DNA from 4 places in the Cupriavidus sp. H19C3 genome. Region 2 is predicted to be linked to each of the others. Evidence: predicted binding sites of a transcription regulator. Region 2 holds the regulator's gene; each other region holds the start of a gene.
The links. The regulator sigma-54, encoded in region 2, starts transcription at its own class of promoters, with help from an activator protein. The targets are predictions, from matches to a motif close to TGGCANGNAANCTGCTTT.

Region 1: the regulator sigma-54 is predicted to act here: its motif matches at 1,337-1,354, upstream of DFLDMN_RS00705 (circularly permuted type 2 ATP-grasp protein).
Region 3: the regulator sigma-54 is predicted to act here: its motif matches at 3,590-3,607, upstream of DFLDMN_RS13140 (formate/nitrite transporter family protein).
Region 4: the regulator sigma-54 is predicted to act here: its motif matches at 2,640-2,657, upstream of DFLDMN_RS25775 (ammonium transporter).

Annotation. Positions count from the first base shown of each region.
Region 1 covers NZ_CP184985.1:157,839-165,439, forward strand. Annotated here, with positions in the region: gene edd (phosphogluconate dehydratase) at 1-494, shown strand, start outside; gene DFLDMN_RS00700 (gluconokinase) at 626-1,168, shown strand; gene DFLDMN_RS00705 (circularly permuted type 2 ATP-grasp protein) at 1,505-2,980, shown strand; partial or broken gene DFLDMN_RS00710 (alpha-E domain-containing protein) at 2,991-3,683, shown strand; gene DFLDMN_RS00715 (IS256 family transposase) at 3,740-5,008, shown strand; partial or broken gene DFLDMN_RS00720 (alpha-E domain-containing protein) at 5,047-5,352, shown strand; gene DFLDMN_RS00725 (transglutaminase family protein) at 5,359-6,177, shown strand; gene DFLDMN_RS00730 (peptidase) at 6,300-7,106, shown strand; gene DFLDMN_RS00735 (alpha/beta fold hydrolase) at 7,116-7,601, shown strand, end outside.
Region 2 covers NZ_CP184985.1:2,333,012-2,340,612, reverse strand. Annotated here, with positions in the region: gene hprK (HPr kinase/phosphorylase) at 1-704, opposite strand, end outside; gene DFLDMN_RS10825 (PTS sugar transporter subunit IIA) at 778-1,233, opposite strand; gene hpf (HPF/RaiA family ribosome-associated protein) at 1,671-2,024, opposite strand; gene DFLDMN_RS10815 (RNA polymerase factor sigma-54) at 2,075-3,556, opposite strand; gene lptB (LPS export ABC transporter ATP-binding protein) at 3,679-4,470, opposite strand; gene lptA (lipopolysaccharide transport periplasmic protein LptA) at 4,502-5,140, opposite strand; gene lptC (LPS export ABC transporter periplasmic protein LptC) at 5,256-5,885, opposite strand; gene DFLDMN_RS10795 (KpsF/GutQ family sugar-phosphate isomerase) at 5,917-6,900, opposite strand; gene DFLDMN_RS10790 (cation:proton antiporter) at 7,087-7,601, shown strand, end outside.
Region 3 covers NZ_CP184985.1:2,853,571-2,861,171, forward strand. Annotated here, with positions in the region: gene DFLDMN_RS13125 (c-type cytochrome) at 1-150, opposite strand, end outside; tRNA gene DFLDMN_RS13130 (tRNA-Arg) at 605-680, shown strand; gene DFLDMN_RS13135 (protein kinase domain-containing protein) at 744-2,591, opposite strand; gene DFLDMN_RS13140 (formate/nitrite transporter family protein) at 2,591-3,403, opposite strand; gene DFLDMN_RS13145 (nitrate- and nitrite sensing domain-containing protein) at 3,727-5,034, opposite strand; gene DFLDMN_RS13150 (hypothetical protein) at 5,142-5,276, opposite strand; gene DFLDMN_RS13155 (IclR family transcriptional regulator) at 5,409-6,209, opposite strand; gene DFLDMN_RS13160 (sulfite exporter TauE/SafE family protein) at 6,224-6,967, opposite strand; gene DFLDMN_RS13165 (amidase) at 6,960-7,601, opposite strand, start outside.
Region 4 covers NZ_CP184986.1:1,382,533-1,390,133, reverse strand. Annotated here, with positions in the region: gene DFLDMN_RS25785 (Bcr/CflA family multidrug efflux MFS transporter) at 1-223, shown strand, start outside; gene DFLDMN_RS25780 (mechanosensitive ion channel family protein) at 313-1,179, opposite strand; gene DFLDMN_RS25775 (ammonium transporter) at 1,406-2,608, opposite strand; gene DFLDMN_RS25770 (HU family DNA-binding protein) at 3,115-3,396, shown strand; gene DFLDMN_RS25765 (acyl-CoA thioesterase) at 3,576-4,061, shown strand; gene DFLDMN_RS25760 (CreA family protein) at 4,092-4,577, shown strand; gene DFLDMN_RS25755 (class I adenylate-forming enzyme family protein) at 4,585-6,327, opposite strand; gene DFLDMN_RS25750 (SDR family oxidoreductase) at 6,474-7,238, opposite strand; gene DFLDMN_RS25745 (arylamine N-acetyltransferase family protein) at 7,390-7,601, opposite strand, start outside.

The DNA of each region.
Region 1 (7,601 bases), 2.1 Mb from region 2:
AGGCCGCCTTCGAGGCGGGTGAACTCGAGCGCGATGTGGTGGCGGTGGTGCGCTTCCAGGGCCCCAATGCCAACGGCATGCCCGAGTTGCACCGCCTTACGCCCGCCCTCGGTGCGCTGCAGGATGCCGGCCACCGTGTGGCGCTGGTGACCGATGGCCGCATGTCGGGCGCGTCCGGCAAGGTGCCGGCGGTGATCCATGTCGGTCCGGAAGCGCTGGCGGGCGGCCCGCTCGCGCGCGTGCGCGATGGCGACGTGATCCGCGTGGATGCGGTGGCGGGCACGCTCGCATGGGTCGGCGATGCTGCCGCCCAGGCCGAGTTTGCCGCGCGCCCGTGCGCGGCGGCGCCGGCCGACGAATTTGCGGGCTTCAGCCTCGGGCGTGGCCTGTTTGGCCTGTTCCGCCGTCACGCGCGCGGCGCGGAGGCGGGCGGCAGCGCCCTGGACCTCTCCGAGGCGGATGCTGTCCAAACGGCTACGGCCGTCGCACAATAAGACGCCAGGCCTGGCGACAAGGCTGGCGCGGCACGATCCGACGATCGACGCTCGATCGTCGACCATCCCCTCGTCCGCGACCCGCCGCCCTCCGTACCGTTGCGTGCGGGGGACCACGATACGGAGCAGACATGATCTACATCCTGATGGGCGTTTCCGGCAGCGGCAAGACCACGGTCGGCCAGTTGCTGGCGAGCCGCCTGCATTGCGGTTTTCACGACGCCGACGAGTTCCACAGCGCGGCCAACAAGGAAAAGATGCACGCGGGCATCCCGCTCACCGACGACGACCGCTGGCCGTGGCTGGCCGCGATGCGCGCTGCCATCGACGCCGCCCGCGCCGAAGGCCGCCCGCACGTCTTTACGTGCTCCGCGCTGCGGCAGGTCTATCGCGATCGCCTGACCCCGCCCGACGGCGGCGTGACCTTCGTGTTCATGAAGGGCGATGCCGCCACCATCGGCGGCCGCCTGTCCGCGCGCACGGACCACTTCTTCAATCCGGCCCTGCTGCAGAGCCAGTTCGAGACCCTTGAGGAGCCGCGCAACGCGCTCGTGCTCGATATCCGGCGTACGCCGGAGACGCTGGTGCAGGACATCCTCGCCCAGTGCCCCCCGGACGCGGCGCGCTGCCCGCCCGCGGCCCGCGACGCCCCGCACGCCGGTGGCGCCGCCTGAGGCCCGCTAGCCTCGACGGACGTCGGCGGAGGCCGGCCGTGCTCGGCCGTGCTCGGCTGGGGCTCGACTGCGATCGGCCAACCTTGCCGGTCGTCCCCCGGCGCCCCCCGCCGTCTCCAGATAACCCGGTCGTTCCCGCCGGCGGCGCTTCCCGGCGCCGCGCCAGGTTGGCAAGCATCTTGCTAAATCCCGGAGGCGTCTCCGGATCGATCGGTAGCTTCCAGTCTTGCGCGATTGCCCGATCCGGATATGCTGAAAAGGCCAGTATCCAACACGGCATCGAACAAGAACAGGTCCGCCTTCGCGGCAGGCCCATACAGAAGAGGAGCGGCCATCATGGCGGCGCGGTTTTTCGACGAGATGCTGGAGCCAGGGGATGACGGTGGTGTGGCGCGTATCCTGGCGGGAGAAATGTTGCCGGCGGGCGCGGTGCGCGCGCATTACCGCAGTTTCGCCGACTGGATCGGGCGGCAGTCGGCCGCCTCGATGGACAACAAGCGGGCCGAGGCGGACCTGATCTTCCGCCGGGTGGGCATCACCTTCGCGGTCTATGGCGACAAGGACGAGTCCAACAGCGGCACCGAGCGGACCATTCCGTTCGACGTGATCCCGCGCATCTTTCCGGCCAGCGAGTGGGCCACGCTGGAGCGCGGCCTGCGTCAGCGCGTGGCCGCGCTCAACCGCTTTATCCACGATATCTATCACGGTCAGGACATCATCCGCGCCGGCGTGATTCCGGCCGACCAGATCTACAACAACGCCCAGTACCGGCCCGAGATGCTCGGCGTCGACGTGCCGCGCGACATCTACGCACATGTGGCGGGCATCGACGTGGTGCGCGCGGGCGAGGGCGAGTTCTACGTGCTGGAGGACAACCTGCGCGTGCCGTCTGGCGTGTCGTACATGCTGGAGAACCGCAAGATGATGATGCGGTTGTTCCCCGAGCTGTTCGCGCGCAACCGCGTGGCGCCGGTCGCGCATTATCCCGACCTGCTGCTGGACATGCTGCGCGGGGTCTCGCCGCAGAGCATCACCGATCCCACCGTGGTGGTGCTCACGCCCGGCATGTACAACTCGGCGTACTTCGAACATGCGTTCCTGGCCCAGCAGATGGGCGTGGAGCTGGTCGAGGGCAGCGACCTGTTCGTCGAGGACGATCACCTCTACATGCGCACCACGCAGGGGCCGCAGCGTATCGACGTGATCTACCGCCGCGTGGACGACGATTTTCTCGATCCGCTCGCGTTCCGGCCCGACTCCGCGCTGGGCGCCGCGGGCCTGCTGTCGGTCTATCGCGCCGGCAACGTGACCATCTGCAATGCCATCGGCACCGGCGTGGCCGACGACAAGTCGATCTATCCGTACGTGCCCGACATGATCCGCTTCTACCTCGGCGAGGAAGCGATCCTCTCGAACGTGCCCACGTACATGTGCCGGCGTCCGGACGACCTGCAGTACGTGCTCGACCATATGCACGAGCTCGTGGTCAAGGAAACCCATGGCGCGGGCGGCTACGGCATGCTGGTGGGGCCGGCCGCCACGCGCGCCGAGATCGACCAGTTCCGCGAGGTGGTGCGCGCACGGCCCGCCCAGTACATCGCGCAGCCCACGCTCGCGCTGTCGACGTGCCCGACCTATGTGGAGTCCGGCATCGCGCCACGCCATATCGACCTGCGGCCATTCGTGCTGTCGGGCAAGGAAGTGCGCATGGTGCCCGGCGGCCTGACGCGGGTGGCCTTGCGCGAGGGCTCGCTGGTGGTGAATTCCTCGCAAGGGGGCGGCACCAAGGACACGTGGGTACTGGAACGCTAGGGAGAACATCATGCTGAGCCGTACCGCCGACCACCTGTTCTGGATGGCCCGCTACACCGAGCGCGCGGAAAACACCGCGCGCATGCTCGACGTCAACTACCAGACCTCGCTGCTGCCGCAGTCGGCGGAAGTGGCGGAGCAGGGCTGGTGGGCCATGCTCGATATTTCCGAGCTGACCAACGCCTTCGACCACAAATACGGGCTGCTGACGCGCGACGACGTGATCGACTTCATGGTGCGCGACATGACCAACCCGTCGTCGATCATGAGCTGCCTGCGCGCGGCGCGCGAGAACGCGCGCGCGGTGCGCGGCTCGCTGACGACGGAAGTGTGGGAGACCCTCAACACCACCTGGCTGGACGTGCAGCGCATGATCGCCGATGGCGAGCTGCACGAGGACCCGTCGCGCTTCTTCGAGTGGGTCAAGTTTCGCTCGCACCTGGCGCGCGGCGTGCAGTTCGGCACCATGCTCAAGGACGACGCGTTCCACTTCATGCGGCTTGGCACCTTCCTGGAGCGCGCCGACAATACCGCGCGGATCCTCGACGTGAAGTTCCAGGCGTCGGGCAGCGAGATGGGCGCCGAGCGCGAGGCACGGGGCGATACGGGAGGCGAACCTGCCGCCGAGCAGAACGATTTCTATCACTGGGCCGCGGTGTTGCGCTCGGTGTCTGGCTTCGAGGTCTACCGCAAGATCTATCGGGCCTGTCAGATTTTTAGTGTGCCGAGGCCATGAGACGATAACGGAAATAACGTCCTATGACCGATGCAACCGTGACCAAGAAGAGCAAGAACCCGAAGGCGCCGAAGCTGTTCCCCGATGAGCTGATCGATCAACTGCTTGCCCAGGTGCAGAGCAAGGATGCCGAGTCGATCCTGGGCGAATCGGGCTTGGCCGGCCAGCTCAAGAAGCAACTGGCCGAGCGCATGCTCGCGGCCGAGTTGAGCCACCATCTGGAAACCGAGGCCGAGCAAGGCAAGGCGGGCAACCACCGCAACGGCACAAGCCGCAAGACGGTCCTCACGCCCAACGGCGAACTGACGCTGGATATTCCACGCGATCGGCAGGCGACGTTCGAGCCGCAGTTGGTCGGCAAGTATCAACGCCGGCTGCCGGGCTTCGACGACCACGTCATCAGCATGTATGCGCGCGGCATGAGCGTGCGCGAGATTCAGGGCCATCTGCTGGAACTGTACGGGCTGCAGGTGTCGCCCGATCTGATTTCCACGGTCACCGACGAGGTGCTGGCCGACGTCGAGCAATGGCAGCAACGCCCGCTCGAGGCCATGTATCCGATCGTGTACTTTGACGCGCTGCGGCTGAAGATCCGCGACGAAGGCACGGTCAAGAACAAGGCGGTCTATCTGGCGTTGGGCATCCGCGCCGACGGCCGCAAGGAAGTGCTGGGTTTGTGGATCGAGCAAACGGAAGGCGCCAAGTTCTGGCTGAAGGTCTTCAACGAGTTGAAGAACCGCGGCTTGCACGACATCCTGATCGCGGTGGTCGATGGTTTGCGCGGCTTCCCCGAAGCGATCGAGGCGGTCTATCCGGCCGCCCAAATCCAGACCTGCATCGTGCATCTGATCCGCAATTCGCTGAATCTGGCGAGCTGGAAGGACCGCAAGTCGCTGGCTGCCGCGATCAAGCCGATCTATCAGGCCGCCACGGCCGAGGCGGCGGCAGCGGCGCTCGACGCCTTTGCGCAGAGCGAGTGGGGGCGCAAATTCCCTACCGTCGCGGCCATGTGGCAGCGCCAATGGGAACAGGTGATCCCCTTCTTCGCCTATCCGCCCGAGGTGCGTCGAATCGTATATACGACGAACGCCATCGAGAGCATGCACATGCAGTTGCGCAAGATCGTCAAGAACCGCGGCCACTTCCCGAGCGACGAAGCCGCCAGCAAACTGCTGTTTCTGGCCTTGCGCAACATCGAAAAGGATTGGAAGATGCCGCCTATCACCTGGCGGCAAGCAGTCAATCAGTTCGCCATTCTGTTCGGCGAGCGATTCACCGCCGCCATCAGCTGAGATCTTTTAACCGACCTCAGCACACGAAATTCCTGACACGTCCGATCTATCGCGCGGTGATCACGCCGCAACGGGTGGCCGAGCTGCTGATCCTGCGGCCCGACATGCCCCGCTCGCTGGTGTCCAGCATGGACGAAGTGGTGGCGATCCTGGCGCTGGTGGCCAACCAGCAGTCCGCGGAGACCGAGCGGCAGGCTGGTAAACTCCACGCCGACCTCAAATACGCGCGCATCGACGACATCTTCGCCTGCGGTCTGCATGCCTACCTGACGAGCTTTCTCGAGCGCATCGGCGATCTTGGCAACGGCATCAGCCGGGACTTCCTGGTGCCGCTCGCTGCGTGACACACCGTGAAATACAAGATTCATCACAAGACCGTCTATCACTACGCGGAACCGGTACGCCGCAGCGTGCACGAGTTGCGGCTGGCGCCACGCTCGGGCCCGTTGCAGGCGGTGCGCGCGTGGCATATCTCGGTGCCGGGCAACCTGTCCGAAGCGCGCGACGGCTTTGGCAATATCGTCCACAACTTCACCATGGCCGGCCCCGCCAGCCGCATCGAGATTGCGGCCACCGGAGAAGTCGAGGTGCATGCGCCGGGCGGGGATCCTGCCTTCCAGGACTTGCCCGAGGCCGGCGAGGCACGCGTGTCGCCGCTCTACTTCATGGCCGGCACGCCGACCACCACCGCACCGGCCGAGATGCGCGCGTTCGCCGCCCCGTTCCTTGCGGCCGGACACGAGCTGCCGGCACTGCTGGCGCTGGCCGACGGCATTGCCGAGCGCGTGCGCTACAAGGCCAACACCACCGATGTCGGAACCTCGGCCGCCGAGGCGTTCCACCTGGGCAGCGGGGTCTGCCAGGACCAGGCGCAAGTGATGGTCGCCGCCTGCCGCGCGCTCGGTATTCCGGCCCGCTACGTCAGTGGCTACTTCTACGATCCGGCCGCCACGGCGCTGGCCAGTCATGCCTGGGCCGATATCTGCCTGGACCCGGCCAGCGCGCTCTGGTGCAGCATCGACGTGACGCACCGCTGCGTCACCGATGCGCGTCACGTGCGCCTCGCGGTGGGGCGGGACTATGCGTCGGCCGCACCAATCCGGGGCGTGCTGGAGGGCGGCAACGGCGAGACCATGGCGGTGGATATCGCGATCGCGCCGCTGGACTGACGCCGCGTGGTGATGTGCACGTCTCAAACGCCGTGGGCGGGCGGGCAGGGCGTGCGCGGGAGGCTAGAATGCAGGTTTATTCCGCGCGACCCGGCGCGGAAGAGCCCCCGACAACAAGAGCCATGACGTACTGCGTAGCCATGCGGCTGGATGCCGGCCTGGTATTTCTTTCCGATTCCCGCACCAATGCCGGGGTGGACGCCATCTCCACCGCGCGCAAGATGACCGTCTTCGAGGAGCCCGGCGACCGCGTGATGGTGCTGATGACCGCCGGCAATCTCGCCATCAGCCAGTCCGTGCGCCAGGTGCTGGCCGAGGGGCGTGACGAGAAGCGCTCGCTGTGGACCGCGCGCGACATGTTCGAGGCCGCCACCATCGTCGGCGATGCGGTGCGCACGGTGCACAAGCGCGACGCGCACGCGCTGCGCGATGCCGGCATCGAATTCAACGTGAGCCTGATTTTCGGCGGCCAGATCCGCGGCGAGCGTGTGCGCCTGTTCAATATCTACGCGGCCGGCAACTTCGTCGAGGCCACGCCCGAGAACTGCTATTTCCAGATTGGCGAAGCCAAGTACGGCAAGCCGATCATCGACCGCGTGGTGCATCCTTCGCTGCCGCTGGGCGAGGCCGCCAAGTGCGCGCTGATCTCGATGGATTCGACGCTGAAGTCGAATATCTCGGTGGGCCTGCCGCTCGATCTGCTGGTCTACGAGAGCGACGCGCTGCGCGTCACGCGCTTCGCCAATATCGACGAGAAGAACGCCTACTTCCGCATGATCCGCGATACCTGGGGCCAGCGGCTGCGCCAGGTGTTCGGCGAGATCTGCAACCCCGAATGGGATGCCAGCAAGCCGGCGGAATTTCCGCTCGCGCGCGACGAGGCCGACCGCTGGGGACAGCCGGTGCGGGCGCGGCACGACCGTTCCTGACCGCGCCGGATGCGCGATCTGCTGCTGTTCTCCCATGCCAACGGATTTCCGGTGCGGACGTACCGGAAGCTGTTTGGCGCGCTCGAGGACGAATTCGAGATTCGCGCGGTGGAGCGCTACGGGCATGACCCGCGCTATCCGGTCACGCGCGAGTGGCCGCACCTGGTGGACGAACTGCTGGCGGAGCTCGATACGCGGATGGCCGGCACCGGGCCACGCCCGGTCTGGCTGGTCGGTCATTCGCTGGGCGGCTTTCTGTCGCTGATGGCGGCGCTGCGCCGGCCGGGCTGCGTGCGCGGCGTGGTAATGCTCGACTCGCCGGTCATTGCCGGCTGGCGTGCCTCGCTGCTGCGCGCGTCGCAACTGCTGGGCCTCGACGAGCGCGCCGGCCCGGCCGCGGTCACGCGGCGGCGCCGCACGCACTGGCCCGACGCGCAGGCGGTGTGGGCGCATTTCCAGTCCAAACCGAATTTCGCCATCTGGGATCCCGAGGTG
Region 2 (7,601 bases):
TTGAGTTTCATCTTCCGGCGCACCGCTGTTTCACCGAAGATGGTCTTGATATCGAGCAGGCCGAGGCCCCGCACTTCCAGCAGGTTTTGCAGCAGCGGCGGGCAGCGGCCCTCGATAAAGTCAGGACCCAGCCGTACGAAGTCCACCGCATCGTCGGCCACCAGGCCATGGCCGCGTGAAATCAGTTCGAGGCCGAGCTCGCTCTTGCCCAGGCCGGACTCGCCCATGATCAGCACGCCCATGCCGAGGATGTCGAGAAACACACCGTGCATGGTCACGCGCGGCGCCGAGATGCGCGACAGATACAGGCGCAGGTGGTCGATGACCGCCGCCGACGACACCGGCGTGGTGAACAACGGCGTGGACGAGCGCGTGCAGCGCAACTCGAGGTCGGGCGGAGGCTCCATGCCATCGGCCACCACCAGGAACGGCGGCTCCAACAGGATCAGTTCGCCCATCTGGCGTTTGCGCGGCTCGTCGTCGAGGCGCTGGTAATACATGATCTCGGGCTTGCCGAGCACCTGGATCCGGTTCGGGTGGATCAGGTTCAAATGGCCCACGAGGTCCGCCGCGGAAGTGGCTTCGCGCGCGAATTCGACGTCGAACGCGCGGTCGGCGCCTTCCAGGCCGGCGACCCACGAGAGTTTGATGTCGGCTGCGTTATCGTCGAAGATCGACTGCGAGGTGACGCCGGTGAGTTCCATGCGCTTGCGATGTGGGGGACTGGTCAGACTTGCCGGTGGCCGGGGCCTTGCCGGCGGCTTGCGGGTGCTTGGGTTACGGGTGCCACTCCGTCAGCAGATGATGCACGGCCTCGGGTGTCGGCAACGTGGCGAGGCCCTCGCGCATTTCGCGGTCCGACAGCAGTTGCGCGATTTCCGACAGGATTTCCAGATGCTGCTGCGTCGCCTGCTCGGGCACCAGCAGAAAAATCAGCAGCGAGACGGGCTTGCCGTCGGGCGATTCAAACGGGATCGGCTCGGCCAGTCGCATAAAGCCCGCCAGCGGCTGCTTGAGACCCTTGATGCGGCCATGCGGAATGGCCACGCCGGCGCCGAGACCGGTGGAACCGAGCGACTCGCGCGCAAACAGGTTGTCGGTGACGGTTGCCCGCGCCACCCCATGATTGTTCTCGAACAGCAGCCCGGCTTGCTCGAACACGCGCTTCTTGCTGGTGACGCTGACGTCGAGGGATATGTTGCCGGGTGGCAGCAATTTGGCCAAACGATTCATGGGCGATGCGCGGATAGATGCAAAGAATGCCAGGACGGTGGGGCGGGGCCGGAACGCTGGGCCGCTGCCCGCAGGCGTGTGACAGATCGGTTGTACTGGTTCTACGAAATCCAGGGGACACCCGCATTGGAGCGTCCGGCCATTATAGAGCAGCGCCGCCTGGCGCTTGTGCACCGCAATGAGACGCGGCGCGGCGCGCCCCGATCCTGATGGCCCCATCATGAGCCGTCAGCGGTGCGCATGTCTCCTACGCGTGATGTATGGCGCAGCATACACCGTGACGACCGTGTTGCGAAAGTCCGTGGTCGCCCTGCCACGCCCGGCCCGGCTTGCCCGCTTCCGCAGCGCGCGGCCATCAAAAAAGCCGCGCTTCCGGCGCGGCTTTATCCACTTCTTTTCAACCCCGGGCGACCGGTTGCCGGTCGCCTTCAATGGCTTTATTGCTGCTGCATCTGCGATGCCGCCATCTGGTACTTGAGGGCTTCGCGGTCGTGACCTTGCACGCGGTCCTTGTAACGGATCACCTGGCGGTCGAGCTTGTCGACCAGACAGTCGATCGCCGCGTAGAGGTCTTCATGATGCGCTTCGACAAAGATGTCCTTGCCCTTCAGATGCAGATTGATTTCCGCATACTGCCGGCGTTCCTTTTCCTTATGGTTGTCCACCGATAGCAGCACGCTTACGCCAATGACCTGATCGAAATGCCTGACGATACGCTCCAGTTTCGTTTCCACGTACTCACGCAGAGGCGGCGTGATGTCCAGGTGGTGTCCACTGATCTTGAAGTTCATAGCGCTTCTCCTTCTGAAAGAGCTGCACCAAGGCAGGTGACGCAGCTCGGCTACAAAGACTTGCGGAGATTCACTGCTGGGATCTTGAGGGCTTCCCGGTATTTGGCGACGGTACGACGCGCGACAACGAAGCCCTGCTCGCCCAACAGTTCGGCGATGCGGCTGTCGGAAAGGGGATTCTTGGGGTCTTCGGCTCCTATCAGTTGCTTGATCAGCGCGCGGATTGCCGTGGATGAGGCGGCGCCACCGGTTTCGGTGGACACATGGCTTCCAAAGAAGTACTTCAGTTCGAAGGTCCCCATTGGCGTGGCCATATATTTGTTGGTGGTCACACGGGAAATGGTGGACTCATGTAAACCGAGTGTATCGGCTATCTCCCTCAAAACCAAGGGGCGCATCGCGATTTCCCCGTGGGTGAAGAAGTTCTTCTGCCGCTCCACGATGGCCTGCGCCACGCGCAGGATCGTGTCGAAGCGCTGCTGGATGTTCTTGATGAGCCACCGCGCTTCCTGCAGCTTTTGCTGCAGGCCGGCGGTGCCCGATTCGCCCTTGGCGCCGCGCAGGATCTGCGCGTACATATCGTTGATGCGTAACCGGGGCATCACATCGGGATTGAGCTGCGCGATCCAGCCGGTACCGCTCTTACGCACGAAGACGTCCGGCACCACGAAGTCGGCTTCGGGCCGGCTGTAGGCGTGGCCGGGGTAGGGTGCCAGCGAGCGGATCAGTTCGTGCGCCGCCTTCAGGGCTGCCTCGTCGACCTGCAGCGCCTTCTTCAGGCGCGTGTAGTCGCGTACGGCCAGCAGCTCCAGATGGTGGTTGACGATGGTCAGCGCCAGCTCGCGTTGCGGATGCTGGAGCCGGCGCAATTGCAGCGTGAGGCATTCGGCGGCATTGCGCGCGCCCACGCCGGGCGGGTCGAAGCTCTGCAGCAGCGTGAGCATCGCCTGGACTTCCTCGATTTCGAATTCGAGCTCTTCCGGCAGTTCCGTGCAGATTTCCTCGAGCGAGGCGCTCAGGTAGCCGTCGTCGTCGAGCGATTCGATCAGAAAGACCGCCAGGCCCTTGTCGCGCACCGAGATCTTGAGCGGCGTCAGCTGCTCCATCAGGTACTCACGCAGCGTCGGCTCGGCGTCGCGCAGCTGCATCGGCGTCTTTTCGTCTTCGTCGCCCTGCGGACGGCGCGCAAAGTCGTCGAGACTCCAGTCGTTGCCGTAATCCTCGCCGCCGCTATCGCCAAAACCCTCGTCGTCGCCGGACGCGGCGCCTTCGGCGCGATCCTCGCCGCTGCCTTGCGGCTCGGCGGGCGTCGGGGCCGGCGCGCTCTGCACATTGACGGAGCCATCGGCGGCCACGCGCAGCGGGCTCTCGATCCAGTCGTTTTCGCGTTCGAGCAGCGGATTTTCGGTCAGGGCCTGTTCGACTTCCTGTTGCAGTTCCAGCGTGGAAAGCTGCAGCAGCCGGATCGACTGCTGCAGTTGGGGAGTCAAGGCAAGGTGCTGAGAGAGACGAAGCTGAAGCGACGGTTTCATGCGACCTATTCTATGCGCATCTCTCCGTCGATGGAACGGAAATTGCTATCGCCTATCGCTTCAGTTTGGTGATCGTGTTCGGCCGCGGCAGCCGGGTCGCCCGCATTGCCGCGGCAGCGACGTCACATGCGGAAATTCTCGCCCAGGTAGACGCGCCGCACGGACTCGTTGGCGATGATGTCCTCGGGCTGCCCGGCCGCCAGCACGGTGCCCTCGCTGATGATGTAGGCGTGATCGCAGATGCCGAGCGTCTCGCGCACGTTATGGTCGGTAATCAGCACGCCGATGTTGCGGGCCTTGAGGAAGCTGACGATGCGCTGGATTTCACCGACCGCGATCGGGTCCACGCCGGCAAATGGCTCGTCGAGCAGGATGAAGCGCGGCGACGACGCCAGCGCCCGGGCGATTTCCACCCGGCGCCGCTCGCCGCCGGACAGCGACAGGGCCGGATTGTTGCGCAGGTGGGCGATCTGCAGGTCGTCCAGCAGCGTCTCCAGGCGCTTGTTCATCTCGTCCTTCTTGAGCGGCTTGCCGTTCTCGGTCTGCAGCTCCAGCACCGCGCGGATATTTTCCTCGACGTTCAGCTTGCGGAACACCGAGGCTTCCTGCGGCAGGTAGGACAGGCCCATGCGCGCGCGCTCGTGGATCGGCAGGCCGCTGATATGGTCCCCGTCGAGCACGATATCGCCTTCGTCGAGCGCCACCAGGCCGACGATCATGTAGAACGACGTGGTCTTGCCGGCGCCGTTGGGGCCCAGCAGGCCCACCACCTCGCCGCTCTTGACGTCGAGCGACACGTCCTTGACCACGGTGCGCGACCCGTAGCGCTTCTTCAGGTGGCGCACGACCAGCGTGCTGCCGTTGGTGGCGGTGGCGGAGGAAGTCGGCGTGGCGAGCGTGGCGGTATCGTTCATGACTGCGAGGGAGCGGCGCGGACGCCGGTGTTCAGGGCTTGCCCGGCGCGGGCGCCGGCTTCAGGTCGAGAGGGGCGGCCGGTGCGCTGGCCTGGTCCGCGCGCGGCGACAGCACGGCGCGCACACGGCCCGACGGGCTGCCGGCCGAGGTGTTCTCGCCACCGCCGGCGGCCGTGTAGAACTCGTTGCGGCTGTCGTAGGTAATCAGCGCGCCACGGATTTCGTCGATGATCTTGGCGCCGGCCACGCGCGCCGCGCGCGCATGGCCGATCAGGCGCGACAGCTCCTGCTTGCCGTCGTATTCGATGCGGTCGCCCCAGCCGTCGATATATTCGTCCACGCCGTCGCGCTTCTGGCGGATATAGGCCTGCTTGCCGGCCTTGGCGGTGGCGATCGCGTACTGGTAGCCCTCGGGATCGGTGCGCAGCTCGGCCGCGTCCGACTTCAGCACCATGGTTCCCTTGGTCAGCACCACGTTGCCGGTGAGCGTGTAGATCTGCTTGACGTCATCGTAGCTGGCGTTGTCCGCCTCCAGTACCAGCGGCTTGTCCCGGTCCGCGCGCTCGGCCAGGGCGGGTCGCGCCAGCAGCAGGCCAAGCACGGCGACGGAGGCCAGCAGCGCATACGCGGCGGGGTGGCGACGGGACAAAGTCGTCGGGGATGAAGTCATAGCGGCTAGAAAGTGGACAAGGGAGACGGCCTGACACGTTGGCGCAGCTACCGACGGTGAGACGGTGACCGTGACGATGCGGCGATCGTGACGGACGGTGTCGGTACCGCGTTTCTTATGGCTTCTGCGCCTGGCCGGGCGGCGGCACGGTAATGATGGTGCCGCGTACGTTACCCAGCAATTGTACTTCGCGCGTGACGTTGTTGAAGATCAGGCCGTTGGCATTCATGACCGAAGGCCCGCGCGTCAGCTGTACCGGCTGGTTGGTCTTCACGATATCGTCATTGACGAGAAGCTGGAAATATTGCGACGCGGCCGTCATGCGCGGATCCTTGCTCAGGTCCGCGCCGGCCTGGCGCACGATGAACGCGTTGCCGTACAGGTCGATGATCGAGCCTTCCGCGTTCATCACGCCGCGGTCCGCGTTGGCCGTCACCGGCGGGCGGTCCGGCTCGTAGGCGCGCATGGCCGGACGCGTGACCTCGTAGGTCTGGTCGTCCTCGAAATGGATCATCTTGATCCCGGTAAAGCGCAGCTTGGTGCTGCCGTCCTGCGCCAGTTCGGTGGCCGAGAAATTGTCGATGAAGTAGTCCGGCTCGTGGCGCTTGGCGCTGGCGCCGGCTTTTTCCTCGCGCGGCGAGTTGATCTGCACCAGCCAGAATGTGCTGCCGGCCACGATGGCCATGAGCAACAGCGGCAGCAGGCGCATGACGAGCCCGGTAAGACTGGCGATGAGTGCCTGCATGGTGCCTGTGCCTTGCGTGAATTCCGTTGGATCAGATGACCTTGGCGCGCGTCAGGTCATGGATATGGAGCGCCCCGACCAGGCGCTGGTCGCCGTCCACCACCAGCAGCTGGTTGATGCGGTTGGTCTCCATGATCTCCACGGCTTCCACCGCGAGCTGGTCCTGGTTGACCACGCGCGGGTTGTGGTGCATGACCTCGCCGATCGGCACGGTCTGCCAGTCGCGCGGGGTTTCCAGCAGGCGGCGCAGGTCGCCGTCGGTAAAGACGCCGATGGCGCGGCCATCCTCGTCCACCACGGCCGTCATGGCCATGCCCTTGCGGGTGATTTCCATGAGCGCCTGGGCCAGCGGCGTGTTCTCGCGCACCTCGGGCACCGCGTTGCCGGTGCGCATGATGTCGCGCACGTAGGTCAGCAGCTTGCGGCCCAGCGCGCCGCCCGGGTGCGAGCGTGCGAAGTCTTCCTCGCCAAAGCCGCGCAGGTCGAGTACGGCCACGGCGAGCGCGTCGCCCAGGGCGAGCGCGGCGGTGGTGCTCGCGGTGGGGGCCAGGTTGAGCGGGCATGCTTCCTTGTCCACCGCGCCATTGATATGGGCGTCGGACAGTTTGGCCAGGTTGGACTCGGGATTGCCGGTGATCGAGATCAGACGGGTGCCGATGCGCTTGACGATGGGGATGATCGACAGCAGTTCCGCGGTTTCGCCGGAATTGGAGAAGGCGATCAGCACGTCGTCGCGCGTGATCATGCCGAGGTCGCCGTGGCTGGCCTCGGCCGGATGCACGAAGAACGACGGGGTGCCGGTGGAGGCCAGCGTGGCCGCCACCTTGCGGCCGATATGGCCGGACTTGCCGATGCCGGATACCACCACGCGCCCCGTACATTCGAGCACCATCTGCACGGCCAGCGCGAAATCGGGGGTCAGGCGGCCGATCAGCGCCGTGACGGCGTCGGCTTCGGTCTGGAGAGTGTCGCGGCCGAGACGAAGTGCTCGATCCGCATCGAAATTGGCTATCATGGCGACGGAGTATACCAACGAATGCGATGGCGTCTGGACGGGCCGGCATGCCGCACGCGGCGCGGTCCGGGGTCCCGGAGTCCCACCCCCCGGCCACCCCCTTGCCCACCCTTGCCCCCCTTGCCCCCTTGCCGCCCTTGGTCACCCGCCTGGCTCCGGGCCATACAAGCGACACAAGCCTGCCGAATGCATTCTCCGCTGGAACTGACCCTGGTACTGCTGGCCGCCGCCGTGTTTGGCGTGGTGGCCTTCCGTATGCTGCAGCTGCCGCCGATGCTGGGCTACCTCGCGGTCGGCATCCTGATCGGCCCGCACGCGCTCGGCCTCGCCAGCGATTCCGCCCAGACCAAGTACCTGGCGGAGTTTGGCGTGGTGTTCCTGATGTTCTCGATCGGCCTGGAGTTCAGCCTGACCAAGCTGCGCGCGATGCGGCGGCTCGTGTTCGGGCTGGGCGGCTCGCAGGTGGTGCTGTCGATGGTGGTCGTGGTGGCCGCGGGGCTCGCCTTCAACTGGCTGGTGCCGCTCTCGTGGCAGGCCTCGGTGGCGCTCGGCGGGGCGCTCGCGATGTCCTCGACGGCCATCGTCTCCAAAATGCTGGCCGAGCGCATGGAGCTGGAGAGCGAGCACGGTCGCAACATCATCAGCGTGCTGCTGTTCCAGGATCTGGCGGTGGTGCCGTTGCTGATCGTCATTCCGGCGTT
Region 3 (7,601 bases), 520 kb from region 2:
GCCTTCACGGCTGCCGTGTCCGACAAAGCTGACCAGCAGGATGATGACGACGATCGGGATAACAAAGGCAGCAATCACTACTGCAATCAACTGCTTGGGCGTCTTGATGGGAGACTCGTGATGGTCGTGTTCGTTTTGGACGTCACTCATACAGAACTCTCGATTTTGCAGGAAACCTGGTGCAGCTCGCGAATACGGCTTGCTTTATAAGGCCCCTTGGTCGGGGGTGGATTCTGTCGCCATCTGCGCCATCGGACTGTCCCGGGTCACGCTCGGGCAAGCTTGCCAGGAGGCAACGCAAGAGCCACGAATCGACGCAAATAGCGAGGGATTATAAGCCCAACGCCGGTGCGTCGGGGCCAAAAGCGGCGGCTCCGCGACCTCCGGACTTCCCCATCGGGCCACGCCCGCATGGACGCCGCCCGGCAAACGCTGTATCCTATGCGACTTTCCGGCAGCGGCATTCGCCCGCGGCCACCGTGGCTTCTCCGGATTTCGCGAGACTTGGTTACCAAATTGGTGACCAACCTGGCGATCAACTTGGTTACCAATCCAAGTTGTCAAACGCGATAGCGAGGAAGCGGCATCAGGAAGTAGCCCCAAGGCGCCCGTAGCTCAATGGATAGAGTACTGCCCTCCGAAGGCAGGGGTTGCTGGTTCGATCCCAGCCGGGCGCGCCAAATCACCGTTTCAGCCCTGCGATGTCCACGTCGATGACGGACGGAAGCCGTCCGCGCGCGTCCCTACATCCGCCCCGCCAGCAGTCCCGCCAACACCACCACCGCAACCCCCAGCCCCAACGCCAGCGTCTTCCAGAACCGCAACGGATCGCGTTCGAGCAGCGGTGGGGTGGCGCGCGGCCGGGAAGCGTCGGCCGGCGTGCGTAGGGCCTGCACGAATTCCGACAATGCCTCGGGCCGCTTGGCCGGGTTCGGATGCAGGGCGCGGTGGAGGGCTTCGTCGACCCAGGCGGGGAGGTCCGGCCGGCGCTCGCGCAGCGAGGTATAGCGCAGGCGCTTGAGGTCGGCGCGGTCGCGTACGCGTGTGACCTGCAAGCCGTAGGGCAGTTCGCCGGTCAGCATCTGGTAGGCCAGCGTGGCGAGCGAAAACAGATCGGCGGCGGCGGTGGGCGTTGCGCCGACAAAATACTCGGGGGCGGCGTACTGCAGCGTGCCGACGGGTGCGGCAGGGTGCGGCTGGCGCGCGCCTTCGGCGAGGCCGGCCACATGGACCGAGCCGAAGTCGATGATCTTGACCGTGCCTGCGCGGTCGATCATGACGTTTTCCGGGCGCAGGTCCTGGTGCAGCATTTCGCGCCGGTGAAACGCCTGCAGGCCGGTCGCCAGTTGTTCGATCAGACCGCGTACCACGTCGAGATCGGGGCGCGGATGGTCGATCATCCATTGCGTCAGGGTCTGGCCGTCGACGTACTCCATGGCCACGTACAGATGCCGGCGCGGCCGCTCGAATGCCTGTGGCTTGAGCACGTGCTGATTGTCGATGCGCCGGGCAACCCATTCTTCGAGCAGAAAGCCCTCCAGATGCGTCGCATCGTCATGGCGGTCGACCGCAGGCGTCTTGAGCGCGACGAGCTGGCCGGTCTCGTCGTCGGTCGCCAGATGGATGTGGCTTCGTGCGCTCGTGTGCAAGGCGCGCAGGATCGTATAGCCCTCGAACTTCATGCGCGGCGCCAGCGCGGGCGGCAGGGCCAGTCGTCCGGCCTGCGCGAACGCATGCTGCGCGTCGCCATCGGGCAACGATTCGATTTGTGCGATCTGGATGGTGACGTTGTCCTCGCTGCCCCGTTGCAACGCAAGGGCCGTCAGCGTGCGCGCGGCGAGATCGAGGTCGTTGCCGGCGGCATGCAAGGCGTCATGTACGTCGCTGGCTTCCAGATGCTCGTAGGCGCCATCGGTGGCCAGCAGGTAGATCTCGCCCGTTTCCACGCCGAAGCTGCGGTAGTCGATTTCGATGGTAGCGCCGGCGCCGAGTGCGCGGCCGAGATAGACCTCCGCGGACGATACGCGTACGCGATGGTCGGCGGTCAGCTGTTCCAGCGTGTGTGGGTGCAAGCGATAGACGCGGGTGTCGCCGATATGCAGCAGGTGCGCCTCGCGCGCCTTGAAGATCAGCGCACTGAAAGTGCAAACGTAGCCTTTGTCCGTATCGAAGCGCGCCTCGCCCTGGCGCGTCTGCGCGTACAGCCACGAATTGATGGCCGACAGCACGCACTGCGCCGCGCGGCGCACGGTCCACGCTTCGGACGTGCAGTAGTAGTCTTCGAGAAAGGTGCGTACGGCAGCGGCGCTGGCCACCTGGCTGACCGCACTGGAACTGATGCCGTCGGCTACCGCGAGCGCGACACCCTTTGCGGCCTGTTGATAACCGCCAGGCTGCCGCACGCCATGAAAGTCCTGGTTGACCGGCTTTTTGCCGGCCGCGGAATGCTGGCCCACACCGACCGCGAGCCCCCTTCGTTCGTCACGCTCACTGCGTTCGCTACGTACGATGCTTGCGTCAGGCCCGCCGCCAGCCAGCGCGTTGCGCTGCGCGGGTGCCGTGCGTGGTTCGGTGTGGGACAGGTCGCTCATCAGCCCAGCGCGCGCTTGCTGGCCGTCTTGTAGTGCGTGCTGTACAGCGTGGCACCGACAAACGTCAGGCCACCCACGAGGTTGCCAAGCACCGTGGGGATTTCGTTCCAGATCAGGTAGTCCATGATCGTGAAGTTGCCGCCCAGCATCAGGCCCGACGGGAACAGGAACATGTTCACGATCGAGTGTTCAAAGCCCATGTAGAAGAACACCAGGATCGGCATCCACATGCCGATGACCTTGCCCGAAACGGACGTCGACATCATGGCCGCGACCACGCCGGTGGAAACCATCCAGTTGCACATCACGGCGCGAATGAACAGCGTCAGCATGCCGGCGGCACCGTGCGCGGCGTAGCCGACCGTGCGGCCTTCGCCGATATGGCCGATCTTCTGGCCGATGGCATTGGGCGCCTCGGAGAAGCCGAAGGTGAAGATGATCGCCATGAAGATCGCTACCGTGATGGCGCCGGCAAAGTTGCCGCAGAACACCAGGCCCCAGTTGCGCATCACGCCGCCCCAGGTCGCGCCCGGACGGCGGTCGAGCACGGCCAGCGGCGCCAGCGTGAAGACGCCGGTCAACAGGTCGAAGCCGAGCAGGTACAGCATGCAGAAGCCCACGGGAAACAGCAGCGCGCCGACCAGCGCATTACCCGTATTGACCGTGATGGTCACCGCAAACGCGGCCGCCAGCGCGAGGATGGCACCTGCCATATAGGCCCGGATCAGCGTATCGCGGGTGGACATGAGCAGCTTGGACTCTCCGGCATCGACCATTTTGGTCACGAATTCGGTGGGGGCAAGGTAGGCCATGGGTATTCCTCTTCTGTTTGCTCGGTTGGCTCGAAAGAAAACAAAAGGCGTCCGCCCGCGTCGGCACGAGGCCGACGTGGAACAGGACGCCGTTATCCTTGATGTCTGCTTGGGTATGGACTTGCCGCGGGGCAGCGCTCCGTCGTTGCCCCGTATCAGGCCGTCGTCAGCCCGATGCGCGAGGTGGACGCACGTTCCGTGCCCGCGCCCGGGTGATGCATTGCACAAGATTCATGGCGCTGCTGGTGCACGATGCGCCCGTGTTTGGTGCAGATTGGCTGCCGCGCGCGCAAAGCGGTGCGGGTCCAACGGGCCGATGCGGCTCAATCGTGCGGCGGCAGCCGCAGGCCCGATAGCGAGAGCGTGGCCTCGGCGATGTCGACTAGGCGGCGATTGTTGTCCATGGACGCCTTCTGCAACGTGCGGAACGCGGCCTCCTCGGTGATACCCATGCGTGCCATCAACGCGCGCTTGGCGCGTTCGATGATCTTGCGTTCGGCCAGACCGCGCCGTGCCGCATCGAGTTCGGCTTCCGTCTGGGCCAGACGGGCCGCCTGTCGCCGTAGCAGGTCTTCCAGCGATACCGCGCCGGAGGCCAGGTGCGCGGTTGCATCCGACCCATCCGATGCCTGCGGCATCCCGCGCAAGGTGGGCGCGGCACCCAGCGGCGCATCGGCGTCGAAGAAGCGCTCCACGGCGTGCGTGTGCGGCGGCGGGTTGTCGAGCAACTGGCGCAGCAGGCCCGCCGCGTCGTTGAGGTCGGCCTGGCATTTGCGCACCTGCTCGTCGCAAGCCTTGCGCAGCCCTTGCACCAGTTGTTTTTCGAACGCCCACATATCGGCGATGCGCGCGCTGCAGACCTGATACCAGGTCTCGCTGGTCTCGGTGTCGAGCGCGCCCTCCGCGGGTGTGGTGAGCAACGTGCGCCGCAGCTGTTCGAGGGTCGCGACGGTCGTGCTGCCTTGCCATTGTCGCCACGCCGGCAGCAATGCAGGGTCGGCAAAGCGCTCCAGCATCTGGAAGCTGTTCTGCTGGGCGTCGATCAGATGATGGATACGCTGCTGCAGCGCTTCCGTGGACTTGCCCGACGCAAACGCCTGCGCGCCCACCGCGCGCTCCTGTCCCGCGGCTTCCTTGCCTTGCACGAGGTACACAAAGGCGACCAGCGGGCGTGCGATGCCCGGATAAATCGCCACGTCCGCGAGGTGGAAGATCAGCTCCAGCAGCGCGGCGATGAGGCGGCTGAATGCGGCGACGACTTCATGCGCGGTGGCGGTGCCTTCACCGATGCGTTGGCGCAAGGCCGGCAGCGTGGCGAGGTCGAGCTGCACCCAGGCCATCAGCGAGACCATCGACGCGTTGCATTGGGATTCGGGCTCGGCCTGGTGTGCAATGCTTTCGCCGAGTTGCGCTTCGAGCCGGACGGCGTCGCGCATGGCCGCCAGCCGTTCCTCGCAGAGGCGCTGGCAACCGGACGAGAGAAAGAGGCTGCTGGCGCCGCGCTCGCGTTGCAGCGCGTGGATGGTCTGACCGATCAGGCTGGCCAGCTCGACGCGCGCGCCCATACGACCGACGGCCTCCATCTCGAGCTGTTTCGATCTGAGTACGAGTTGGGAGGCGGTGAGAGGCATTGCGCGGCGCTAAGGCATCGGATGCCCGGACATTGGCAATAAATGTGCCAGTGCCCGGGAACGAGTCCAGGGAGGCGGCTCGGTGGAGGCGGCTCAGTGAAGGCAGTTCAGGGACGCAGGAGGTCGAAGCCTGCCAGCGTCACGATGCCGCTCAGTGCGACGAAGGCCGAGGAATCGCCTCCGATCAGCAGAATGGCGGCGGCGACCCACGTGGTCAGGGTAAAGGCGATGGTGCGTTTCATGATGCGGCGGCGGCAGGCAGGCCCGGCGCATCGATGGAATGGGGGCTGGCCGGGCGAAAAGCCTTGTCAGTATAAACCCGTATGCGCAGCATTGCCGCGGTGCAGCATGCAGCGCTTGACCTGGCACTTGACCTAGCGCTTTGCGTCGCTTCGCACCGGAAACAGCACCTGTGCCACCTTGACCGCCGCAGCCTCCAGCAGCGGACGCCGCTCCAGCATTTCGGCCAGCGGCAGGCGCGCGGAAGGCGCATGCACGGCGAGTCCGGCCAGGACCCGCCCGGAGCTGTCGCGGACTGGCACGGCCATCGCGTTCAGGCCCAGCGAGTCTTCTTCCTGGTTGATCGCAAAGCCCTGGTTGCGGATCTCGGCCAGCGCGGCGTCCAGGCCAGACACGGTGACGAGCGTGTTGCGCGTGTATGCGGTCAGGTCGAGCTGTGGCAACAACTGGCGACGTTGCGCCTCCGACAGGTGAGCCAGCAGCAGCTTGCCGATGGCGGTGCAGTGCGACGGTACGCGGCTGCCGGGGCGCAACTGCACGCGCAGGGGCCAGTGGCATTCGACGCGATCGACGTAGAGCACCTGCTCGCCATCGAGCACGCCGATATTGCAGGTCTCGCCAATCTCGTCGACCAGCTCGGTCAGGATCTGGCGCGTGGCCAGCGACTGACGCGGTGCCGCCAGCGCGGCCGCGCCGATCTGGCGCAGGCGCGCGCCAAACACGTAGCGGTCGGCGCCGGTTTCGCGCGTGACCAGATCGAGCTCTTCCATCTGGCGCACCACGCGGTGCACGGTCTGCTTGGGCATGGCCGTCAGTTCGGCCAGATCGCTCAGGCTCAACGGTCGCACCTGGTCGGCGAGCACTTCGAGAATGCCCACCGCCTTTTCCAGCGCGGAGCCTGTGGTGCGCGCGCGTTCGTTGTCTTCGGTATCCATCGTCAGGGGAAAATCTATCGCCATAGCGGTACCAGCGTGAGCAGCGCCGATGCCATCAAGACCAGCAACACATAGCGCCGGAAACCGGCGGCACCGGCCAGCGCAAACAGCCGCTCGCCGGCAAGGTGGCCGAGGATCATGCCGACCGCGGCAATCGCGTAGTCGCCCAGGCTCATTACGTTGAAAGCGCCGTGCAGCCCCAGCGTCGTGACCGAGACCACGCCAAGAATCAGGAAGACCGACGTGGCGGTCAGGCGGATGACGCGCGGCTCCAGATTCGGCATGGCCATCAGGCCCGCCATCAGCGGCGGCCCGGAGACGCCCGCCATGCCCTGGGCCACGCCCGCGCAGACGCCCACCAGCGTGAGCCGCGCCGGCGTCATGGTGCGGATCAGGCGCCGGCCCACCATGATGATCGCGATCGACAGCAGCAGGATGCCGGCCAGCGCCAGGCGCATGGCCGTATCCGGCAGCCACTGCAACAGCGCCAGGCCGGGCAGCATGCCGACCAGGCCGCCCGCGCAGATGCGCCCGAGCAGACGCCAGTCGAGCAGGCGATAGCCGCCCGCGACGATCGGAATCGTGCTCAGGGTCTGGAACAGCACGGCAATCGCCACCGCCTGCGCCGGCGTCCATACCAGCGACAGCAGCGGCACCGCGACCAGCGAGAAGCCGAGGCCGGACACGGCGCGTACGAGCGTGCCCGAGAACACGATGGCGGTGGTCGCCGCGAGCGGCAGCAGGGCCGTGCTAGACATCGGCGGACCCGGCGACGAGGGCCTCGACCCGCGCGGCCATCTGCAGCAGGCCGGCATCCTCGCCAAGGCGGCCGATCAGCTGGAGCCCGACGGGCAGGCCCTCGGAGATGCCCACCGGCACGGTGACGGCTGGCAGGCCGGACAGCGTCCACAGGCGTTGCGGCGCGCGTGAACCCGTGCCTTCGCTCCGCAGCGGCGCGAGGCCGAGGGTGGCCGGGGCCAGTGCCACCTCGCCGGGCTGCAGCATCGCATCGAGCCTGGCCGTGAATTCGGCCTGTTGCGCCACGGCGGCGTCGAAGCGCGCGGCGCTCACCGCTTCGCCCCGCGCCACCATCTCCAGCAGGCGGTCCGACACCTTGCCTGGTGCGCCACGCAAGGTGGCGCCATGGCGCTGCGCGAGTTCGTAGGTGAGCAGCGTGTCGGTCAGCTCGGTTTCCGCGGCGGCGATATCGGCGTCGATCGCCAGCGGTTCCAGTGCGTAGCCGGCCCGGCGCAGTTGCTGGTAACACGCGTCAAGGGCGGTCGAGACCGCGGGTATCACCTCCTCGGTGAACCACGGCCGCAATACGCGCAGGCGCGGCGTGCCGGCGATGATGGCGACGCCGGCATCGTCTGCCAGCACGCGATCCGCGGC
Region 4 (7,601 bases), on a different replicon from region 2:
GGCGCTGGCGCTGACACATCAGGGCCATCGCGCCGGTACCGCGTCGGCGCTGATGGGCACGCTGCAGTTCGGACTGGGCACGCTCGCCGGCGCCGCGGTCAGCCTGTGGCACGATGGCACAGCCTTGCCGCTGGCCGTGGTGATGGCGATATGCGGCGGCGCGGCGGCGCTATGGCGCCTGTATGGACGCGGGCAGATGCGGGCCGGCACCGCCCCCGCGTGACGCGCGACGCCATCGGGGCCTGCGCGCCCTGGTCGGTGCCCTGGTTTGCGTCGTGATCCGCAGCCCGAGCGGCGGCGGGTGGCGCCCGGTCAGGCGGCCTGGTTGGCCGGGGCCGCCGGTGCCATCGGCATCGCCGGTGGCGGCTGCATGACGATCATCTGCGCCGGCATCGGCGCGGCAAAACCGGCCTGGCCGAAGCTTTCGCGAATCACGCGGTTGGTGTCGAAGTAGACCTGCCAGTAATGATCGTTATGGCAATACGGGCGCACCGCCAGCACGGGCCCGACCAGTGTGAATTCCAGAATCTCCACGTCGACCGCCGGCTCGGCCAGCACGTTCGGAATCGCGCCGATGCGCTCCCTGAGCAACGTCACCGCCGCGGCCACATCGGTCGAGCCCGCCAGCTGTGCCTTCAGATCGACGCGACGGAAGGCATTGGCCGAATAGTTCTGGATGGTGTCGGTAAAGATCTTGTTGTTGCCGATTACCGTCATCACGTTGTCGGGCGTATCGAGCGTGGTGGCAAACAGGCCCACCTCGGTGACGGTGCCGGTCACGCCGCCGATGGTGACGAAGTCGCCCACCTTGAACGGCCGCAGTACCACGAGAAACGCACCGGCCGCGAAATTCGACATCAGCCCCGACCATGCCATGCCGATGGCCACGCCCGCAGCCGCGATCAGCGCGGCAAAGGTGGTGGTCTGGATGCCGAAGTACCCCAGGATGCCGATAACCAGCACCACGTTGAGCGTGACCGTGACGATCGAACCCACATAGCGCAGCAGCGTGGGGTCGACCCGCTGCTTGCCGAGCGAGTTCTGCACCAGCCGTACCACGAAGTGGATCAGCCAGCGGCCGACGATCCAGAAGGCGAGCGCGGCCAGCACCTTGACGCCGAACACGGTGGCATAGCCGACGATCAGTTCACGAAAACTCTGCAGCGATTGGGCATCCATGGCGTTCTCCAGTTGATGGGGGGCTGGGTACGATGGCCGGGTTGGAACACTGACAGGAAGACGCGCCCGCCGCTCGGGCGGACACCTGCGTGGGCAGACGCATGTGCACTAAGGAGCAAGGCATTATTGGCCCCGCCAGCGCCGAAGTTCAAGAAAATAATTGTGAAGCGCGCATGAAAACGGCCGGAACATGTCCGGCCGTTGCTGGCAAGCGCGCAGAGGTGTCCTACCAGTTGGTTTCGCGTTCCGGCGTGGCGGAAATCCGATGCAGCGTCAGGTCGGCACCATTGAATTCCGCTTCCGGATCGAGCCGGATGCCTACTACCTTCCTGAGCGTGCCGTAAACCACCGTGCCGCCGACCAGCGCGATCACGATGCCGAGCAACGTGCCGATCAGTTGCGCCACCAGCGATACGCCGCCCAGGCCGCCCAGCGCATGCGCGCCAAAAATGCCGGCGGCAATGCCGCCCCACGCACCGCACAGCCCATGCAGCGGCCACACGCCGAGCACATCGTCGATATGCCATTTGTTCTGCGCGAGCGTAAACAGGTAAACAAACAGCACACCCGCCACCGCGCCGGTGATCAGCGCGCCCAGCGGATGCATCAGGTCCGAGCCCGCGCACACCGCCACCAGGCCCGCCAGCGGACCGTTATAGGAAAAGCCCGGGTCGTTGCGGCCGGCCCACCAGGCCGACAGCGTGCCGCCGGCCATCGCCATCAGCGAGTTGATGGCCACCAGGCCGCTGATCTTGTCGACGCTCTGTGCGCTCATGACATTGAAGCCGAACCAGCCCACCGCCAGCACCCACGCGCCGAGCGCGAGAAACGGGATATTCGAGGGCGGGTGCGCGCTAATGCGGCCATCCTTCTGGTAGCGGCCGCGGCGCGCGCCCAGCAGCAGCACCGCCGGCAACGCAATCCAGCCACCCACCGCATGCACCACCACCGAGCCGGCGAAGTCATGGAAGGGCGCGCCCGCGACCGAGGCGATCCAGTCCTGGATGCCGAAGCGATGGTTCCAGGCGATGCCCTCGAAAAACGGGTAGACAAAGCCGACCAGGACAAAGGTCGCGATCAGTTGAGGATTGAAACGGGAGCGTTCCGCAATGCCGCCAGAGATAATTGCGGGAATTGCGGCGGCAAAGGTCGCGAGGAAGAAGAATTTGACCAGTTCATAGCCGTTTTTTTGCGCTAATACCTCGGCGCCCGACATAAATTGCACGCCATATGCGACCGTATATCCGATAAAAAAGTAAGAAATGGTTGAGACCGCAAAATCCACGAGGATTTTTACGAGCGCATTGACCTGGTTTTTCTTGCGGACAGTTCCGAGTTCGAGGAACGCGAATCCGGCATGCATGGCCAGCACCATGATTGCCCCAAGCAGGATGAACAGGGCATCCGTGCCAGTCTTCCAGTTTTCCATTGTGACCTCATGCTCAAAATGGGAGCGCGAGTACGCAAGAAGCATTCCATGATGAGCGAAAACGGGGCGTAATGCGCGCTGTCGCGGTGCGGAGTGCACCGCCGTGGCGTGTGCGCGTAACTGGACCGCTCCGCATCCGTCGGCGGGACAGGGCGATCAGCGGCCGGTGCACCAGAATGCGCGCCTCGAAATGGGGCATGACGCGCCAGGTTGTGCCGCATAACGGTGCATTGCACCATGATCGGGCGCCAGGCATGGGGTCGCCGTACTGTGCGGCCGGCCCCCGCACGGCGGCGTCCGCTGCCCTTGATGGCGTGCCGTCGATCTCTCGAATAGAGGGGTAAAACCCCCGCTAAGTCTTGTCAGGGAAGGATTTGCGGCGTTTTCCGTTGCATTGGTGCCACTGGGGATTGCTCTTGGCGCGAAGGGCAGATTAGACTGCGCCGATCGGTGATTTGCCGCGTGGCAGATACATCGGTGACGACGACCAACAAGGGAAATCAGCCATGAATAAAGGTGAACTGGTATCGGCCATCGCCGCGGATGCAGAACTCAGCAATGCCGCCGCAGAGCGTGCGTTGAACGCAGCGCTGGACAGTATCAAGAAGGCAGTGGCCAAGGGTGATTCGGTAACGCTCGTGGGCTTTGGCAGCTTCAGCTCGGGCAAGCGCGCCGCCCGTACCGGCCGCAATCCCCGCACCGGCGAGACCATCAAGATCCCCGCCGCCAAGACGGTCAAGTTTTCCGCCGGCCAGGGCTTCAAGGACGCCGTGAACAAGAAGAAGTAAGTCGATCGCGTTCGACAAGTCGCAAAGCGGCCTTCAGGGCCGCTTTTCTTTTGCTGCGGCGGGTGCGGGCATCCCGGCCCGCCACAGTCGGGAAAGCTCGAGAAAGCGCCCGCGCCATTTATCATCGCGGCCTGCCGGGTTACACTGCCGCGCGCAAGGCTTGATTCTGGAATACCGCGATGAACGAACTGTCCCACCAGCTTTCCATGACCGTGCTGATGACGCCGGACATGGCCAATTTCTCCGGCAACGTGCACGGGGGCACCATCCTCAAGTACCTGGACATGGTGGCGTACGCCTGCGCCAGCCGCTACGCGGGCCGCTATGTGGTCACGCTGTCGGTGGACCAGGTCATGTTCCGGCAGCCGATTCATGTGGGCGAACTGGTGACGTTCCTGGCATCGGTCAACTACACCGGCCGCAGTTCGATGGAAATCGGCATCAAGGTGATTACCGAGAATATCCGCAGCAAGCTCGTGCGCCATACCAACAGCTGCTACTTCACCATGGTGGCCGTCGACGACAACGGCCAGCCGGCCGAAGTGCCGCCGTTGCAGCCGCGCGACGAGGAAGAGCGCCAGCGCTTTGCCGCCGCGCAGCAGCGCCGGGCGCTGCGCCAGGAAATGGAAAAGCGTCACGACGATATCAAGCGGTCGATGACCTGAACCAACGGAACAAGCTGAACAGGAGCGGGCATGCGGCACAAAGGCGTGTGGCGGGCCGGGCTGGCCATGGTGACCATGGTGGCCATGGCGGGCCCGGCGGCACGGGCGGAAGAAATCGGCAGCGTCAGTACCAATTTCCGCATGACCGGGTCGGACAAGGTCGTGATCGAAGCCTATGACGATCCGCAGGTCGATGGCGTGACCTGCTATGTCTCTCGCGCCCGCACGGGCGGCATCAAGGGAACGCTCGGCATGGCCGAGGATCCGCCCGAGGCGTCGATCGCCTGCCGGCAGGTGGGGACGATCGCGTTCAAGGGGCCACTGCGCGCGCAGGAGGACGTGTTCTCGGAGCGGATGTCGGTCCTGTTCAAGACGCTCCATGTGGTGCGCGCGGTCGACCGCAAGCGCAATACGCTGGTGTACCTCACGTATTCCGATCGCATCATCAGCGGCAGCCCGCAGAACTCGGTCACGGCCGTACCGGTGCCCGCCAGCACCGTGATCCCCGTCAAGTAGCGGCGGCCTACGCCTCGAACAGCCGCCGCAATTCCGCTTTCAGAATCTTGCCATTGGCATTGCGCGGCAGCATGTCCCGCCGCACGGCCACGCGCACCGGTACCTTGAAGGCCGCCAGGCGCGTCCGCACGAAGTCCTGCAATTCCGCTTCGGTGGCATGCATGCCGGGCCGCAGGCTCACCACCGCAGCGGGTTCCTCCCCCAGCGTGCGATGCGGCAGGCCGACCAGCGCGGCATCCATGACCGCGGGATGCTCGTACAGCGCGCTTTCCACCTCGATGCAATAGATGTTCTCGCCGCCGCGGATCAGCATGTCCTTCATGCGATCGACGATATACAGGTAGCCCTCGGCATCGAGCCGCGCGATATCGCCGGTATGCATCCAGCCCTCCACGAAAGTCCTGGCGGTGGCTTCGGGCTTGTTCCAGTAGCCACGGACCACGTTGGCGCCACGCACCATCAGTTCGCCCACCTCGCCGGGAGGCAGTGTACGGCCGCGGCCGTCGACGATCTTCATCTCGCAGATCGGCAGGGCGGGCCCGCAGCTGTCGGGCCGGTGACGATACTCTTCGGCGCTGTGGCTGGTGAACGTGGCCGAGGTCTCGGTCATGCCCCAGCCGATGCCCGGCGCGGAATGCGGCAGCGTGGCGCCGATCCGGCGCACCAGCTCGGGCGACGCGGGCGCGCCGCCGTAATGCATGTTCTCGAGCGACGACAGGTCGAAGTCGCCGCGTTGCGGATGTTCGATCAGTTGCCAGGCGATGGTCGGCACGCCGCCCGCCGAGGTGCAGCGTTCGCGCGCGATCAGCGTCAGCGCGCGGACCGGATCCCAGCGATGGAGCAGCACGAGCCTGGCGCCCGTGGCCAGCGCGCCATTGAGCGTGCTCATGCAACCCGTCACGTGGAAAAGCGGAATGGCGAGCAGGGCGGCCTTCTGCGGTGCCGTCGGGTCGGGTTCCGGCAGCGGCTGGCCACGGCGCAGCAGGTTGCGCATCTGGCTGAACTGCGCAGCCGGGGTCACCGAGGTCGCATTGCGATGGGTCCCCACCGCGCCCTTGGGTTTGCCCGTGGTGCCGGACGTGTAGAAGAGGGTGGCGGCCTCGTCGGCATCGAGCGGTACGGTCGGCAGCGACAGCGATGGCAAGGCCTGCCACTGCGCGGGCTGCCCGATGACGTCGGCGAGCCGTGCCAGGCGCGCATCGTCCGGCACGGTGTCGGTGCGTGCCACGTACACGCGCGCGAGTGCCGGGCATTGGGCCAGATGCGGCAGCACGCGGTCGAGCCGTTCGGGGTCGACGATGGCCACCCGCGCGCCGGCATCGGTCAGTCCGTATTCGAGCTCGGGACCGGTCCACCATGCGTTGAGCGGCGTGACGATCGCGCCGGCCAGCACGGCCGCATAGAACGCCACTGGCCATTCGGGCAGGTTGCGCATGGCCACCGCCACGCGATCGCCCTTGCATACGCCGTCGCGCACGAGTTGGTGCGCCAGTGCCGTGGCGGCACTGGCAAACGCGCGGAACGACACGCGCTCGTCCTCGTAGACGATAAAGGTGCGGTCGCCCCAGGCCGCGCCGGTCAGGAACAGGTCGCGCAAGGTCGCCGGCGCATGCTTCCACACCGTGGTGGGCTGGCCCTGGATGACACGGACCTCGGTCTCGAACGGCGCGCCCGGAGCGGTCAGGCGCGCATGCGCCTCGGCCAGCGAGAGAGCCGGCCACTGGCTCGTCCGGGATTGTGATGACTCCATGAGTTCTCCTCGCATTGCCACGGCGGTGCCGCCACGCGGCAGCGGGCACCATGGCAGGGACGATGGCAGCGGCGGCAGCGACGACAGGGATGACAGTGATGACAGCGGGGGGCGACAGCAGGTGCGACAGCGGGGACGTGGCCGCCTCAGATCGTCACGCCGCCATCCACCACCATCGCCTGCCCGGTCATGAAGGTGCTGGCCGCCGAGGCCAGGAAGCAGGCCGCGCCCGCGATCTCGATGGGCTCGCCGATGCGGCGCAGCGGCGCGCCCTGGGTCGACTGCCGGTAGCGCTCGGGGTCTTCCCACAGCGCGCGCGCGAAATCGGTCTTGATCAGCCCCGGCGCAATGCAGTTGACGCGCACGTTGTGCGGGCCGAATTCCACCGCCAGGTTGCGCGCCATCTGCAGGTCCGCCGCCTTGGAGATGTTGTAGATGCCGATGGTCGGCGAGCCACGCAGGCCGCCGATGGACGACACGATGATGATCGAGCCGTCGCGCCGTTCGATCATCTGCGGCGCCACCATCTGGATCAGCCAGTGGTTCGAGATGACGTTGTTGTCCAGCACCTTGCGGAACTGCTCGTCGCTGACGCCGCCCATGGGCCCGTAATAGGGGTTCGACGCGGCATTGCAGACCAGCACGTCGATCTTGCCGAAGGCACGGTTGGTCTCGTCGACCAGGTGCTGCAGGTCTTCCTTCGACGAGATATTGGCGGGCACGGCAATGGCGGTGCCTTCGCCATGGCGCGCGTTGATGGCCGCGGCCACTTCGTTGCAGGGTTCGGCCTTGCGCGATGAAATCACCACTTTGGCACCCTGCACCGCGAGCTGTTCCGCGATGGCGCGGCCGATGCCGCGCGACGAGCCCGTGATGATGGCCACCTTCCCAGTCAGATCGAACAATGACATGGTGTCTCCTGATATGCCTGATGTTGTAATGGGTACCTGTCAATCGGCGCAGCCATTATGGAGAGCGCGGCGGGCGCCAGTCCACAGGCAAACCGGTGCGACGGTACGCTTATCAGCAAACTTTCTGCGGGCAATTCATGCGGTGCATGGCTTACGGCAGCACGGCCGGCAGGCGCGCGGCAAGCGCCTGCCGCAGCGAATCGTCGAGGGCGATGCCGATTGGCCCGGCCAGCGCGTCGAGGATCTGCGCGGTAGTGGTCAGCACTTGCTGCTGCACGGTGCCATCGGCGGCGCGGATGGTGAAATCCCGATTGGCCAGCGTATAGCGGGTGCCGTCCACCATGCGCGCGCCCTTCAGCGTCT